DNA from 3 places in the Sodalis ligni genome. Region 2 is predicted to be linked to each of the others. Evidence: predicted binding sites of a transcription regulator. Region 2 holds the regulator's gene; each other region holds the start of a gene.
The links. The regulator CRP, encoded in region 2, controls carbon source genes, mostly activating them, when cyclic AMP is high. The targets are predictions, from matches to a motif close to ATGTGANNNNNNTCACAT.
Positions count from the first base shown of each region.

Region 1: the regulator CRP is predicted to act here: its motif matches at 1,683-1,700, upstream of serA (phosphoglycerate dehydrogenase).
Region 3: the regulator CRP is predicted to act here: its motif matches at 1,623-1,640, upstream of azuC (stress response protein AzuC).

Region 1 covers NZ_CP075169.1:927,729-932,090, reverse strand. The annotation lists gene serA (phosphoglycerate dehydrogenase) at 258-1,490, opposite strand; gene rpiA (ribose-5-phosphate isomerase RpiA) at 1,826-2,482, opposite strand; gene GTU79_RS04295 (LysR family transcriptional regulator ArgP) at 2,671-3,564, shown strand; gene GTU79_RS04290 (oxidative stress defense protein) at 3,561-4,286, opposite strand.
Region 2 covers NZ_CP075169.1:537,285-541,646, reverse strand. The annotation lists gene GTU79_RS02405 (phosphoribulokinase) at 1-546, shown strand, start outside; gene GTU79_RS02400 (OsmC family protein) at 593-1,000, opposite strand; gene crp (cAMP-activated global transcriptional regulator CRP) at 1,315-1,947, shown strand; gene GTU79_RS02390 (YccS/YhfK family putative transporter) at 1,999-4,080, shown strand; gene argD (bifunctional acetylornithine/succinyldiaminopimelate transaminase) at 4,178-4,362, opposite strand, start outside.
Region 3 covers NZ_CP075169.1:4,253,423-4,257,784, forward strand. The annotation lists gene GTU79_RS19855 (hypothetical protein) at 477-818, opposite strand; partial or broken gene GTU79_RS19860 (carboxymuconolactone decarboxylase family protein) at 1,067-1,545, shown strand; gene azuC (stress response protein AzuC) at 1,748-1,804, shown strand; gene iraP (anti-adapter protein IraP) at 1,979-2,281, opposite strand; gene GTU79_RS19875 (CPBP family intramembrane glutamic endopeptidase) at 2,662-3,522, opposite strand; gene alaC (alanine transaminase) at 3,711-4,362, opposite strand, start outside.

The DNA of each region.
Region 1 (4,362 bases), 390 kb from region 2:
CGCCGGAGCGCCCCATGGTGCGGTAGGCCCGCTACCACCGGACGTGCAACGAACGTGTTCAAGGGAGACTGCACCAATGGGGTCGAAGCGGGCGTGGTTCTTCCGCCCAACCGAGCGCCCCATGGCGCGGTAGGCCCGCTGACACCGGGAGTGCAGCGAACCTGCTAAAGGGAGACCGCACCAACGGGGATGCAGCGGCTATCTCGCAGCCGCCGCAGTCCCCTCAAGGCGCCGGCCCCCGCCCTGGGGCCAAAACCTCAGTACAGCAAACGCGCCCGGATCGTGCCGGGTATCGCCTTAAGCAATTGCAAAGCGGTATTTTCCGCATCGGTTTCCACGTCTATCACCACATAGCCTATATCCGCCGTGGTTTGCAGATACTGGGCGGCAATGTTAATACTTTGTTCGGCGAAAATCTGGTTGATACGGGTCAAAATACCGGGACGGTTCTCATGAATATGCAGCAGCCGGCTGACGTTTTCACCATGCTCCGGCAAAGAAACCTCCGGGAAATTCACCGCGGACAAAGTAGACCCGTTATCGGAATATTTCGCCAGCTTACCCGCCACCTCCGTACCGATATTCTCCTGCGCTTCCTGGGTCGACCCGCCGATATGCGGCGTCAGGATAACATTATCGAATTCGCACAGGGGCGAAACAAACGGATCGGTATTGGTGGCCGGTTCTTCAGGGAAAACGTCCACGGCTGCGCCGGCAAGATGTTTACTGGCCAAGGCATCGCACAGCGCCGGAATATCCACCACCGTACCGCGCGCGGCGTTGATAAACAGCGCGCCTTTTTTCATCTGGCCGAATTCCGCCGAGCTCATCATATTCCGAGTGGACTGGGTATCGGGCACATGCAGGGTCACCACATCGCTGAGGCCAAGCAATTCCGGCAGCGAATCCACCTGATGGGCATTGCCCAGCGGCAGCTTGCTCTCGATATCGTAAAAGTAAACCTGCATACCCAGGCCTTCCGCCAGGATACCCAATTGCGTACCGATATGGCCGTAACCGATGATGCCAAGCTTTTTGCCCCGGGCTTCGTAGCTGCCCTGGGCCTGCTTGTTCCACTGGCCGCGATGGGCTTTGGCATTGGCTTCCGGCACACCGCGGATCATCAGCAGCATCTCGCCGATGACCAGCTCGGCCACGGAACGCGTATTGGAAAAAGGCGCATTGAATACCGGCACGCCGCGTTTCAGCGCGGCCTTGAGATCAACCTGATTGGTGCCGATACAAAAGCAGCCCACCGCCACCAATTTTTCCGCGGCGGCAAACACCTCTTCCGTCAGGTTGGTGCGGGATCGGATGCCGACGAAATGCGCATCGCGAATGGATGCCTTCAATGACTCGGTGTCCAATGCGCCTTTATGGTATTCGATATTGGTATAACCGGCATGCCGCAGATTATCGATGGCGGTCTGATGCACGCCCTCAACCAATAGAAATTTGATTTTGTCTTTTTCCAACGATACTTTCGCCATTTCCCGACCCTTTTTGATACTTCAGAAGCGGCTGCAAAACACAGCACCCGGACAAAATAACAAATATTGCCGCATCGGCAAGTTCATTGACCAAAGTCCGCCCAGCACAAGAGCCGAACATAAGTGATTGCTATGGATAATTCTTCTGGAGGGACAGGCATACGTCCTATATATGGCAGTTAAATGACTTAAATGTGATATTTATCACTGAATTTCAGATAAAGAATTAAAAAATGCTATGTAAACAAAATTAACACTTATCCGTCGCCCGCAGTCAGGCCGGCATCGGTAACAATATCCCTGCCCGGCCGGCCCGCCCATGGGAAATCCGCGGCTTATTCGATAACCTTGACGCCCTCCGGAGTGCCGATCAGCGCTACGTCAGCGCCGCGCCGCGCAAACAGCCCGACGGTAACCACCCCCGGCAGAGCGTTGATTTTATCTTCCAGCGCCACTGCATCCAATATTTGCAGGTTACGCACATCAAGAATGATATTGCCGTTATCGGTCACCACCCCCTGGCGATATTCGGGCAAACCGCCCAATTTCACCAGTTCACGGGCCACATACGCCCGCGCCATAGGGATCACTTCAACCGGCAGGGGAAATCTTCCCAATACGTCTACCTGTTTGGACGCGTCGGCAATGCAGATAAAACGGCGCGCCACGGCGGAGATGATTTTTTCACGGGTCAACGCCGCGCCGCCGCCTTTAATCATCTGCATATGGCTGTTGATCTCATCCGCCCCGTCGACATAGATATCCAGCGAATCCACGCTGTTTAAATCAAGCAAAGGGATCCCCAGCGCTTTCAATTTCGCCGACGAAGCCTCGGAGCTGGATACCGCCCCGTCTATCTGGTGTTTCATGGTGCCCAGAGCGTCAATAAAATGCGCGGCGGTGGTACCGGTGCCGACCCCGACGATGGTACCGGGTTGAACATATTTCAATGCCGCCCAGCCTACCGCTTTTTTAAGTTCATCCTGCGTCATGGTATGTTTTTCCTATGGAAATCCAACTTGCCGGTATTATAAAGCAATATCCGGCCAAAAAGCTTGAATTCCGCCGCAACGGCACGCGCCCGGACCACTCCACCCTCATCCATAAGATTTTAAGACCTTACCGGGGCAAAACTATGGCATAGTGCAGGGATACACCGACGTTAGGGGACGAAGATTGAATGAAACGCCCGGACTATCGAACGCTGCAGGCGCTCGACGCCGTGATACGTGAACGAGGTTTTGAACGTGCCGCGCAGAAACTCTGTATAACGCAATCCGCGGTATCGCAACGCATAAAACAGTTGGAAAATCTTTTCGGCCAGCCGCTGCTGGTACGTACCGTCCCGCCCCGGCCGACGGAACAGGGCCAAAAGCTGCTGGCATTATTGCATCAGGTGGAGTTGCTGGAAGATGAATGGCTCGGCACCGATAACGGCAGCGATACTCCCCTGTTGTTATCCCTGGCGGTCAATGCCGACAGCCTGGCCACCTGGCTGCTGCCGGCGCTGAAACCGGTACTGACCGATTCGCCCATCCGGCTTAATTTGCAGGTTGAGGATGAAACCCGCACCCAGGAGCGCCTTCGGCGCGGTGAAGTGGTGGGGGCGGTGAGTATCCAGCCCCAGCCCCTGCCCAGCTGCCTGGTGGATCAACTGGGCGCCCTGGATTACCTGTTCGTGGCATCGAAACCTTTTGCCGACCGCTACTTTCCGAACGGCGTCACCCGCAGCGCGCTGCTGAAAGCGCCGGCGGTGGCGTTCGATCATCTTGACGACATGCATCAGGCGTTTTTACAGCAGAATTTCGATCTGCCGCCGGGCAGCGTGCCCTGCCATATCGTCAACTCATCGGAAGCGTTTGTCCAGCTGGCTCGCCAGGGCACCACCTGTTGCATGATCCCCCATTTGCAAATCGAAAGAGAGCTGGACAGCGGCGAGCTGATTGATCTTACGCCAGGGCTGTTCCAGCGCCGGATGCTGTTCTGGCATCGTTTTGCGCCGGAAAGCCGGATGATGCGTAAAGTGACCGATGCCTTGCTTTCCCATGGCCGCCAGGCTTTGCGCCAGGTTTAAGGCTGAGGCCGCAGTTCAAATACCACGTCGACCTGATCGTCGAAACGAATGGTCTGCTGCGCATAGGTTTGCGCGGCATCGGTTTGCGCCATGGCGTCATTGGCTTTGAACATCCGGGCTACCGGAACCGGCTGATAGTTGGCCACGTGGTAACGGATACTGTAAATCGGTCCCAGCTGGGCCTTGAAGCCTTCCGCCAGCGCACGGGCCTGGGAGGAGGCATTTTCCATAGCCTGGCTGCGCGCCTTGTCGCGATAGACGTCCGGATTGGCCACGCCCAGTTCCACCGCCCTGATTTCGTTCAGGCCGGATTTCAGCGCGCCGTCCAATAGTTCATTGAGTTTATCAAGCTGCCGCAGCGTAACCTGGACCTGGCGCACCGCGCGGTAGCCTTTCAGCACCGATTCGCCGGTTTTCAGGAAGTCATATTCCGGCTGGGTGCGCAGATTGGCGGCATTGATGTCTTTCTTCTCTACGCCGTTTTTAGCCAGAAAATCAAAGTATTGCGCAACGCGCGCGTCCGCCTGTTTCTTGGCGTCGCCGGCGTCCTTGGACGAAATGGAGACTTCTATGGTCAGGGTGGCGATGTCCGGCACCACCTCCACGCTTGCGGCGCCGGAGGTGATGACGTGCGGCCCGGCGGGCAGCTCCGCGGCCGGCGCCTGGGTGGATAACGCCCCCCACCCCAATATGGCGGCTAATGCTAATGCCTTGACCTTCATGGTACCTCCCGTCGAGTTGGATTGCAGATATACTCATCCTGATGCAGCATATCATTACCGAATTTCATCTTATGGC
Region 2 (4,362 bases):
CAGATTCCCGGCACCTTTACTCCCTGGCAGCCGCTGCCGGAGCCGACGGATGTGCTGTTTTACGAGGGGCTGCACGGCGGGGTGGTTACCGACCACCATAATGTGGCGCAGCATGTGGATCTCCTGGTGGGTGTAGTACCCATCGTCAACCTGGAATGGATACAAAAGCTGGTGCGCGATACCAGCGAACGCGGACACTCCCGGGAAGCGGTGATGGATTCCGTGGTGCGATCGATGGAAGACTATATTAACTACATCACACCGCAGTTTTCCCGTACCCATATCAATTTTCAACGGGTTCCCACGGTGGACACGTCCAACCCCTTTGCCGCCAAGGCCATCCCTTCGCTGGACGAAAGCTTTGTGGTAATTCACTTTCGCGGCCTGGATCATATCGACTTCCCCTATCTGCTGGCGATGCTGCAGGGGTCGTTTATTTCCAATATCAATACGCTGGTGGTACCGGGAGGGAAAATGGGGCTGGCGATGGAACTGATCATGGGACCATTGGTAAAGCAGCTACTGGAAGGCAAACGCATTGAATAAACCGGGCGCGGCCGGAGCGTCGCGCCAGCGGTAACGCATCCGTCATTCAGGACGGCAAACGCACTTCAAAACTATGGGTAACGTTCACGGATTTGCCGAGCATTAAAGACACCGAGCAATACTTTTCCGCTGACAGCTCCACCGCCCTTTCGACGATTTTGTCGGTGAGCCCCGTGCCGGAAACTATAAAGTGTAAATTAATATGGGTAAATAACCTCGGCGCTTCGTCGCGGCGTTCAGAGGTCAGCTTGACTTCGCAATCACGCACATCCTGACGCCCTTTTTGCAGAATCGATACCACGTCGATGGCGCTGCACCCCCCAGCCGCCATAAGTACCATTTCCATTGGGCTGGGCGCTTTTTCCCCTGCGTTGCCATCCATCAAAATCTGGTGGCCGGAGGCGGATTCACCTATAAAAGACAGACCTTCGACCCATTTTACTCGTGCTTGCATTATGATGACTCCAGATAAAAAGTTTTTCCTGCACCCTACATTTTTATTGGAAAGGTGGCAATGTTACCTAACATACTTCATGCTGATGCAAGACAACAGAAGACACTGCTTCAAACCTATGCTAAAAACAAGGCTGGATCGACCTCATGATAATGAAAGGGCAAGAGAGCGATCGGAACATCACTAAAACCAGACCCTAATAAGTTCCCTAACGTCGCTCCGTTTACAACGGAGATGGATCGATAAAACAGCGCCGTAATAGGGAATACGATGTCCTGAACAAGGACATCGATGACAAAAGAGGATAACAGCGAATGGTTCTCGGCAAACCGCAAACAGACCCGACTCTCGAATGGTTCCTGTCTCATTGCCATATTCACAAGTATCCATCGAAGAGTACGCTAATACATCAAGGCGAAAAAGCTGAAACACTTTACTACATCGTCAAAGGCGCCGTCGCGGTGCTGATAAAAGATGAAGAAGGTAAAGAGATGATCTTGTCCTACCTTAACCAGGGGGATTTTATCGGGGAATTGGGCTTATTCGAAGAAGGCCAGGAGCGCAGCGCCTGGGTTCGTGCGAAAACCGCTTGTGAAGTGGCTGAAATTTCTTATAAAAAATTCCGGCAACTGATTCAGGTGAATCCGGATATCCTGATGCGTCTGTCGGCGCAGATGGCCAGCCGCTTGCAGGTCACCTCGGAAAAAGTCGGTAATCTGGCGTTTCTCGACGTCACGGGACGTATCGCGCAAACCTTGCTTAATCTGGCGAAACAACCCGACGCCATGACCCACCCCGACGGCATGCAAATCAAGATTACCCGCCAGGAAATCGGCCAGATTGTCGGCTGTTCCCGCGAAACGGTGGGCCGTATTCTGAAAATGCTGGAAGATCAAAATCTCATCTCCGCACACGGCAAGACCATTGTCGTTTACGGTACGCGTTAAACGTTAATCAAACAGGCGTGGTACTCTGTGCCACGCCTGCTTGTTGGCAGCATGTGGCGTCGACTGATCTATCACCCCGAAGTCAACTATGCCTTGCGGCAAACCATCGTGCTTTGCCTGCCGGTGGCGATAGGGCTATTGTTCGGCAGCCTGCAGAACGGCCTGCTGTTCTCCCTGGTGCCCGCCTGTTGCAACATCGCCGGCCTGGATACCCTGCATAAACGCTTTTTTAAACGCCTGGCCATCGGCGGTACGCTGTTCGCCGTCAGCAGCGTACTGATCCAGTGGCTGCTCTTTGTACACGTACCCTTGCCCTTTATCATGGTGGGCCTGGCGCTGGCGCTGGGCGTCACCGGTGAAATCAGTCCGTTGCACGGGCGGTTATTACCCGCCTCCCTTATCGCCGCCATTTTTACCCTCGGCCTGACCGGCAACGCCCCGGTGTGGATCCCGCCGCTGCTGTATATCGCCGGTACCGCCTGGTACGGGCTGTTTACCGGCCTGTGGTTCCGATGGCTTAAAGAGCAGCCGATGCGGGAAACCCTCAGCCTGCTCTATAGAGAGCTCGCGGATTATATCGAGGCGAAATACAGCCTGCTGACCCAGCATACCGACCCGGAAACCGCCCTGCCGCCGCTGTTTGCCCGGCAGCAGCGGGTGATTGATCTGATTGCGCAAATTTACCAGCAGCTGCATATGCTGTCGGCCAACCATCAGCTTCAGTACAAACGTCTGCTGCGGACATTTCAGGTGGCTCTGGACCTGCAAGAGCATATCGCCGTCAGTTTGCATCAGCCGGACGAAGTGCAAAAGCTGGTGGAGCAGAGTCACGCTGAAGCGGTGATCCGCTATAATGCCCAATTGATTGCCGCCCGGCTGCGGGTGGTAGCGGACGATATCCTTTATCATCGGTTATCGGGCCGTTTCACCATGGCGGAAGCCCTGTCGGCGGTGGAAAAAATTGCCCAGCGAAATCCGGATAATCCGGTGGGGCAATTTTGTTTTTATCACTTCAGCCGCATCGCCAGGCTGCTCAGGACGCAACGTCCGCTCTACCGGCGGGATATCATGGCGGATAACCAGCAACGGCTCTCTTTCTGGCAGGCGCTGCGCAGCTACTGTTCGCTCAAATCCATGGCGCTGCGCAACGCCGCCCGGCTGGGCATTATGCTGGCCATCGGCAGCAGCCTGGGACTGGTGTTCAACCTGCCTAAACCCTACTGGATTCTGATGACGGTGATGTTTGTCAGCCAGAACGGCTATAACGCCACCCGGGTACGTATCCAGCACCGGGCGCTGGGAACCTTGGCCGGCCTGGTTATCGCCGCCGCGACCCTGCAGCTCCATCTGGGGGACGGCACGGTTTTATTGTTTATGCTGGTGGTGACCCTGGCGGCTTACCTGGTTTTGCGGAAAAATTACGGCCTGGCGATGACCGGCTTCACCGTAACCGCCGTTTACACCCTGCAGCTATTGTCCCTGAACGGTACGCATTTTCTGGTACCGCGGCTGGTGGATACCCTGATCGGATGCATGCTGGCGTTCGGCGGTACGCTCTGGCTGTGGCCGCAGTGGCAAAGCGGCCTGCTGCGCAAAAACGCCCATCAGGCGCTGGAAAGGGATCAGGACGCATTGCGTCTGTTATTACAGGCGAATCCGGAGCCGGCGGCGCTGGCCTATGCCCGTATGCGGGCCAACCAGGCCCATAACGCCCTGTTCACCTCGCTAAGCCAGGCCATGCAGGAGCCCGGTTTCAACTCCCGCTACCTCATCGATATGCGCCTATGGGTGACCCATAGCCAGTTTATTATTGAGCATATCAATGCCATGACGATACTGGCGCGGGATCACTACATGCTGACGCCAATGCTGGCGGAAAAATACCTGACCGCCTGCGAGGTGGCGCTGCAAACCTGCCAGCAACGGCTGGAATACGATGGTCCGAGCAGCGAACAGCCGGTACTGGCCACCGCCGGCGATACGCCGGAGCAGCCGGGCACCCCGATGGAACGCCATCTGCGGCGTATCCTGTTCCATTTGGGAGTAATGCATACCATCTCGTCGGTTGCCTGGCGCCAGCGGCCGCAGCACGGCCGCTGGCTATCGCGGCGATTGGGGGAAAATGCCCAATAGCCGCCGATAATGGCGGCTGAGCGTGCTGGCAAAGTGCCCGGTCGAGAAAGGCGGTTTGATAAGTGACCCGTCCGCGCCAGGCTCTTTTTCAGTGAGCTCAGCCGGCGGTAACCTGGGCTACCGCCTGTTCAAACCTGGCCATGCCCTGATCGATATCGTCAAATTCCACCACCAGCGACGGGGCGAAACGCACCACGTCCGGACCGGCGTTCAAAATCATCAGACCGTTGGCGGCGCTGGCATGAAGGAATTCCCGTGCCCGGCCGTGGTAGCCGGGTTTCA
Region 3 (4,362 bases), 2.7 Mb from region 2:
GAAGCCAACCTAGGCCGATTTATTATCATAGGCTCAAGGCAGGCTCAGGGCATATTACCCTAGATAAAGCGATAATGTAGCCTAAAATTTCGATTTGTTAAGGCATTTTTCTTTTGATATAATCGCCTAAAATATGAACACCGGATGACTGCGATGCTGCCAACCTTGAATTTTATCAATGAGTTACTTCGTCTCCTTCACCATCTATTTTAGCCCGTATTTATAATGCAAATCTGCTTTACATTGATAGCACAGAAAAACGCTCGCAGAAACATGATAAAGAAAACCATACTCTATGGTGGGTCTGTATATCGGAAACTCGTCGAAATATAACGGTGACATTTCATTGCAAATAATACCTTGAGGTCAACAAAATAACCCGATAGATTTCCAGAATATAATAATTTCCTATTTTAATCCATAGCCAGGTTATTCGTTTTAAATAGCCCGCGATATTATTCATTTCCAAGATTCCTTTATTGATAATCAGCCTGGGTCATTGTCCTTTTCCCGTCCGTTCTGGAACAATTGAAGACTATCAGCGCGTTCTCTTTCCACAGTTTAAGGGTATAAAGTACGCCGGAATCGATGATTACCTTGGCGGGGTAGTTGCCGATGGACGAGGTATAGGTTTCATTCCCTTGGTTGCGGCATTCGCTAAAATCCATAGCGGTGTCATCGATTGTTACCGCCGGACCGACCTTGGGAAGCTTTCCTTTTGAATACAAAGTAGTGAGATTTTCTTTCGTATAGGTAACGCTGGCGAAAGCAGGCACCGCCGTGACTATTAATAACAATGCAAGTATCAATGTCTTCATAAGGGGTTTCCGGGAAAATTTTTCACATCATAGCATTCCATGGCAAAACCGCCAGATAGCGCGTTTGAAGCATGGCGTATCGAACTCATTCATGGCCCAGGCGTAAACGCGGTTCTTGTCACTGTTGCCCGTTTTACTTCTACCGCATAGTGGCACTGGGCGTTAAAACAGTTCTGGTTTGGCCGCTATACCTTGAATGGCGATTTTCTCAGACCAGTGCTTCACAAAAATTTTGAATAGGTAACGATATGAGTCAACGTTTAGATTACTTCAAGCTGTCGGCCGGATTTGCCGGGAAATATCTCGACTTCAATGCGGCCCTGGCCGCCAAACCCGTCATTAAAGAATTCAGCCACCTGGTGACCATCCGGGCTTCGCAAATCAATGGCTGTGGGTTTTGCCTCGACATGCATGTCAAGGAAGCGAAAATTCATGGCGAGCGTGAACTGCGTTTATACCATATTGCCATTTGGCGTGAGTCAACGCTGTTTACGCCAAGGGAAAAGGCCGCATTAGAATGGACCGAGGCCTTGACCACCCCCTCAACGCACGGCGTCAGCGACGTCATCTATGAAGCGGTGCGCGCGCAGCTCTCCGAAGCAGAGGTGTCGGATCTCAGCTTTTAATCGTTGCCATCAATGGTTGGAACCGGCTGAACGTGGCGTTCAGAACGGTCCCGGGCTCAGCGGACGCCGCCTTTGGATTGAGTAAGGCCGGGTTAAATTAACTCTGAACGGCACCAGTCTTCCTAAAGCCCCTGATACCCGCAAATACATGTCTGAATGGATAGAAACAGCAAAAAAATTGTGATGCACATCACATAAACTTGATTTTATGTGACGCAGATCATACTATTAATGCGTAGACGACATTCATATTACATTGCCAAACGGGCTGGACAGATGAAATTACGTAACTTGTTGAAAAAAATGCTGGCTTCATATCTTAACACTGTAAAAGATGTGCCGCCTGGCGCGATGTTTTAAGACCACACATATAAAAAAAGCTGCTGCGGCAGCTTTTTTTATGCTTCTACCCCGCTGATGCTGCTTTTTCCCGCCTACTTTCTCTTTGCGGAAGTATTAAGCGTCTATCGGGGGGGAACCTGCTCCGGCCATCACGTCGCTACGCAATGGCTTGGTTAAGGGATCAAACCCGTTTTACGAGTTCTCGGCGTTAGCTTCCTCACCATTCACTTCAACGAATTGCGAAACCGAAATCAAGCGGACAAAATGCGACAACAGCAAATCAACGTCCGTTTGCAGTATTTCTTCGCTGGCGCTGGCAGCGGACAGTATGGCTTTTTCAATATTGGTCGCCATTACTGGAGAGCTTCCTTTACCCACGGTTAGCATTAGCGCGGCTAAAAGAAGGGACTGAGCCTCGACTTGCGCTATCAAATCCTTGGTAGCGGCATCAACTTTCGCCAATTTTCTCAGGATATCAATGACAAGGTTTTGCATATTATATTTCTCGAAAAAAAAAAGGCGGTAACGACACTGTCACAACCCAAACATAGCCTGATCATGATACTCTTTTAATGATTAAGATCACATCCACGGACTGTAAGTATTCACATCAAAGCTCTCCCAATCACTAGATCCGTCCGGTTCTGCTACCTTTCGCGAAGATGAAACTCTGCTGCCAATCATACTAAACATTAAATTATCTTATGTAATAACATCTCCTTAATCATTCTTTCTGCGAAACAACTTTTCAGCCGGGATTAAAGAGCGCCAGCGATAAGGAGCTATCTCCAGGCGAGTTTTTGACGATTCGCTTCTAAGGGTTTCTTCCGGCCGGGAAAAGGTGATCGCTTGGGCAATGAGAAGGTCTGGGGATGTTATATGACGCTATAAATTTGACAAAAGTTTATCCGCCGGGCCGATAAAAGGATAGGTAAAAATAACAGATGTATCAGATTAAGCAGGAAATGAAACAACGTCGAAACCCATAATTTGCCGCTCCATAACCAGGCCAAACCATAAATAACTCCGGCCAGGGTGGCAAACAGTACCAACATCCAGCCGCCGGCTGTATGCGCCAACCCGAATAGCAGCGACGATACGCCCAGGGCAATGGCGGGATTATGAGTCCAGTCCTGTAAACGCTGCATCAGATAACCACGAAACAATGCTTCTTCCGCCAGGGCGACAAAAAAAAAGTTGGACAGAATAAACCAACCCAGCCAAGGGGGAAAATGGGGCTCAACACGAAGCCCGCCAAGCAGGGTCGCCAGACAGAGCAAGGCAAATATGCTCAGTGCCAGTCCCGCCCAATAAAACCAGCGTGGATGCGTCGGCACTGGTCTTGATAACAATGTGGGCATACATGCCAGCAGCAAGACCGGCACCAATGCTTTATCAATATTGAGATACAAACTGAATCGGGCGCTCAAGGGACCTATGGCTATATTGTCGACGACGCGGGGATTATGAAAACCCGGGAACAGGTGCATAAACAATCCCAGACTGCAAAGTAAAAGAAGGACTTCGCCGCCGACGGTGAATGCTCGGCTGCTGCGGAAAAAATTTTTAGCCGCCGCCGTCAATAGGAAGAAAATCAGCGCCAGTATCGCCGGCCAGCCCAAAATCTTTTCATACACCGCCAGGAGCAAGGCCGTGAAAAAAACAGCCGCGGTGATTCGCCGATCCAAACGGGGGAAGGCTCCGCAGGTGAGTGCGGCGGCCAGAAGTACCCACATAGCGTTGCATCCTATAAAATAATAAAAAACGAAGCGGAATAGTCAATAATGTGGGATGAATTGTAAACCGGACGGCAATAGTGCTTTTACAAGCCGGATTTCTGCGTAATGAATTCTTTATATTGATGAGCTGGAGCCTAACAGGAATATCTAATGGCTCAACCGGGCATAGCCCGGTTGCAGTATTCTCATAATGCCTGATCGGCGACGTGTTTGGCGGAACTGGGTTTCAATTGCCCGTCGGCGCGGAACATGGCTTTGATGCCCCGCACCGCCTGCCGGATACGATCCTGGTTCTCAATCAAGGCGAACCGGACGTGGGTATCGCCGTAATTACCGAAACCGATCCCGGGGGAGACACAGACCTTGGCCTCCGACAGCAATTTTTTGGAGAATTCCAGCGAACCCATGGCGGCATAGTGTTCCGGGATTTTCGCCCAGACATACATGGAGGCCTTGGGATTCTCCACCATCCAGCCCGCCTCATGGAGACCGCGCACCAGCACGTCCCGGCGCTGGTGATACTGTTCGGCGATATCCAGCACGCACTGCTGGTCCCCTTCCAGCGCGGCGATGGCGGCCACTTGCAGTGGTGTGAAGGTGCCGTAATCGTGGTAACTTTTAATGCGCGCCAGCGCGTTGACCAGTTCGGCATTCCCCACCATGAACCCGATGCGCCACCCCGCCATATTGTAACTTTTTGACAGGGTAAAGAATTCCACCGCAATCTCTTTAGCGCCCGGTACCTGCATAATGGAAGGCGCTTTCCAACCGTCATACACAATATCGGCATAGGCCAGATCGTGGACCACCAGGACCCCATACTGGCGCGCCAGCGCC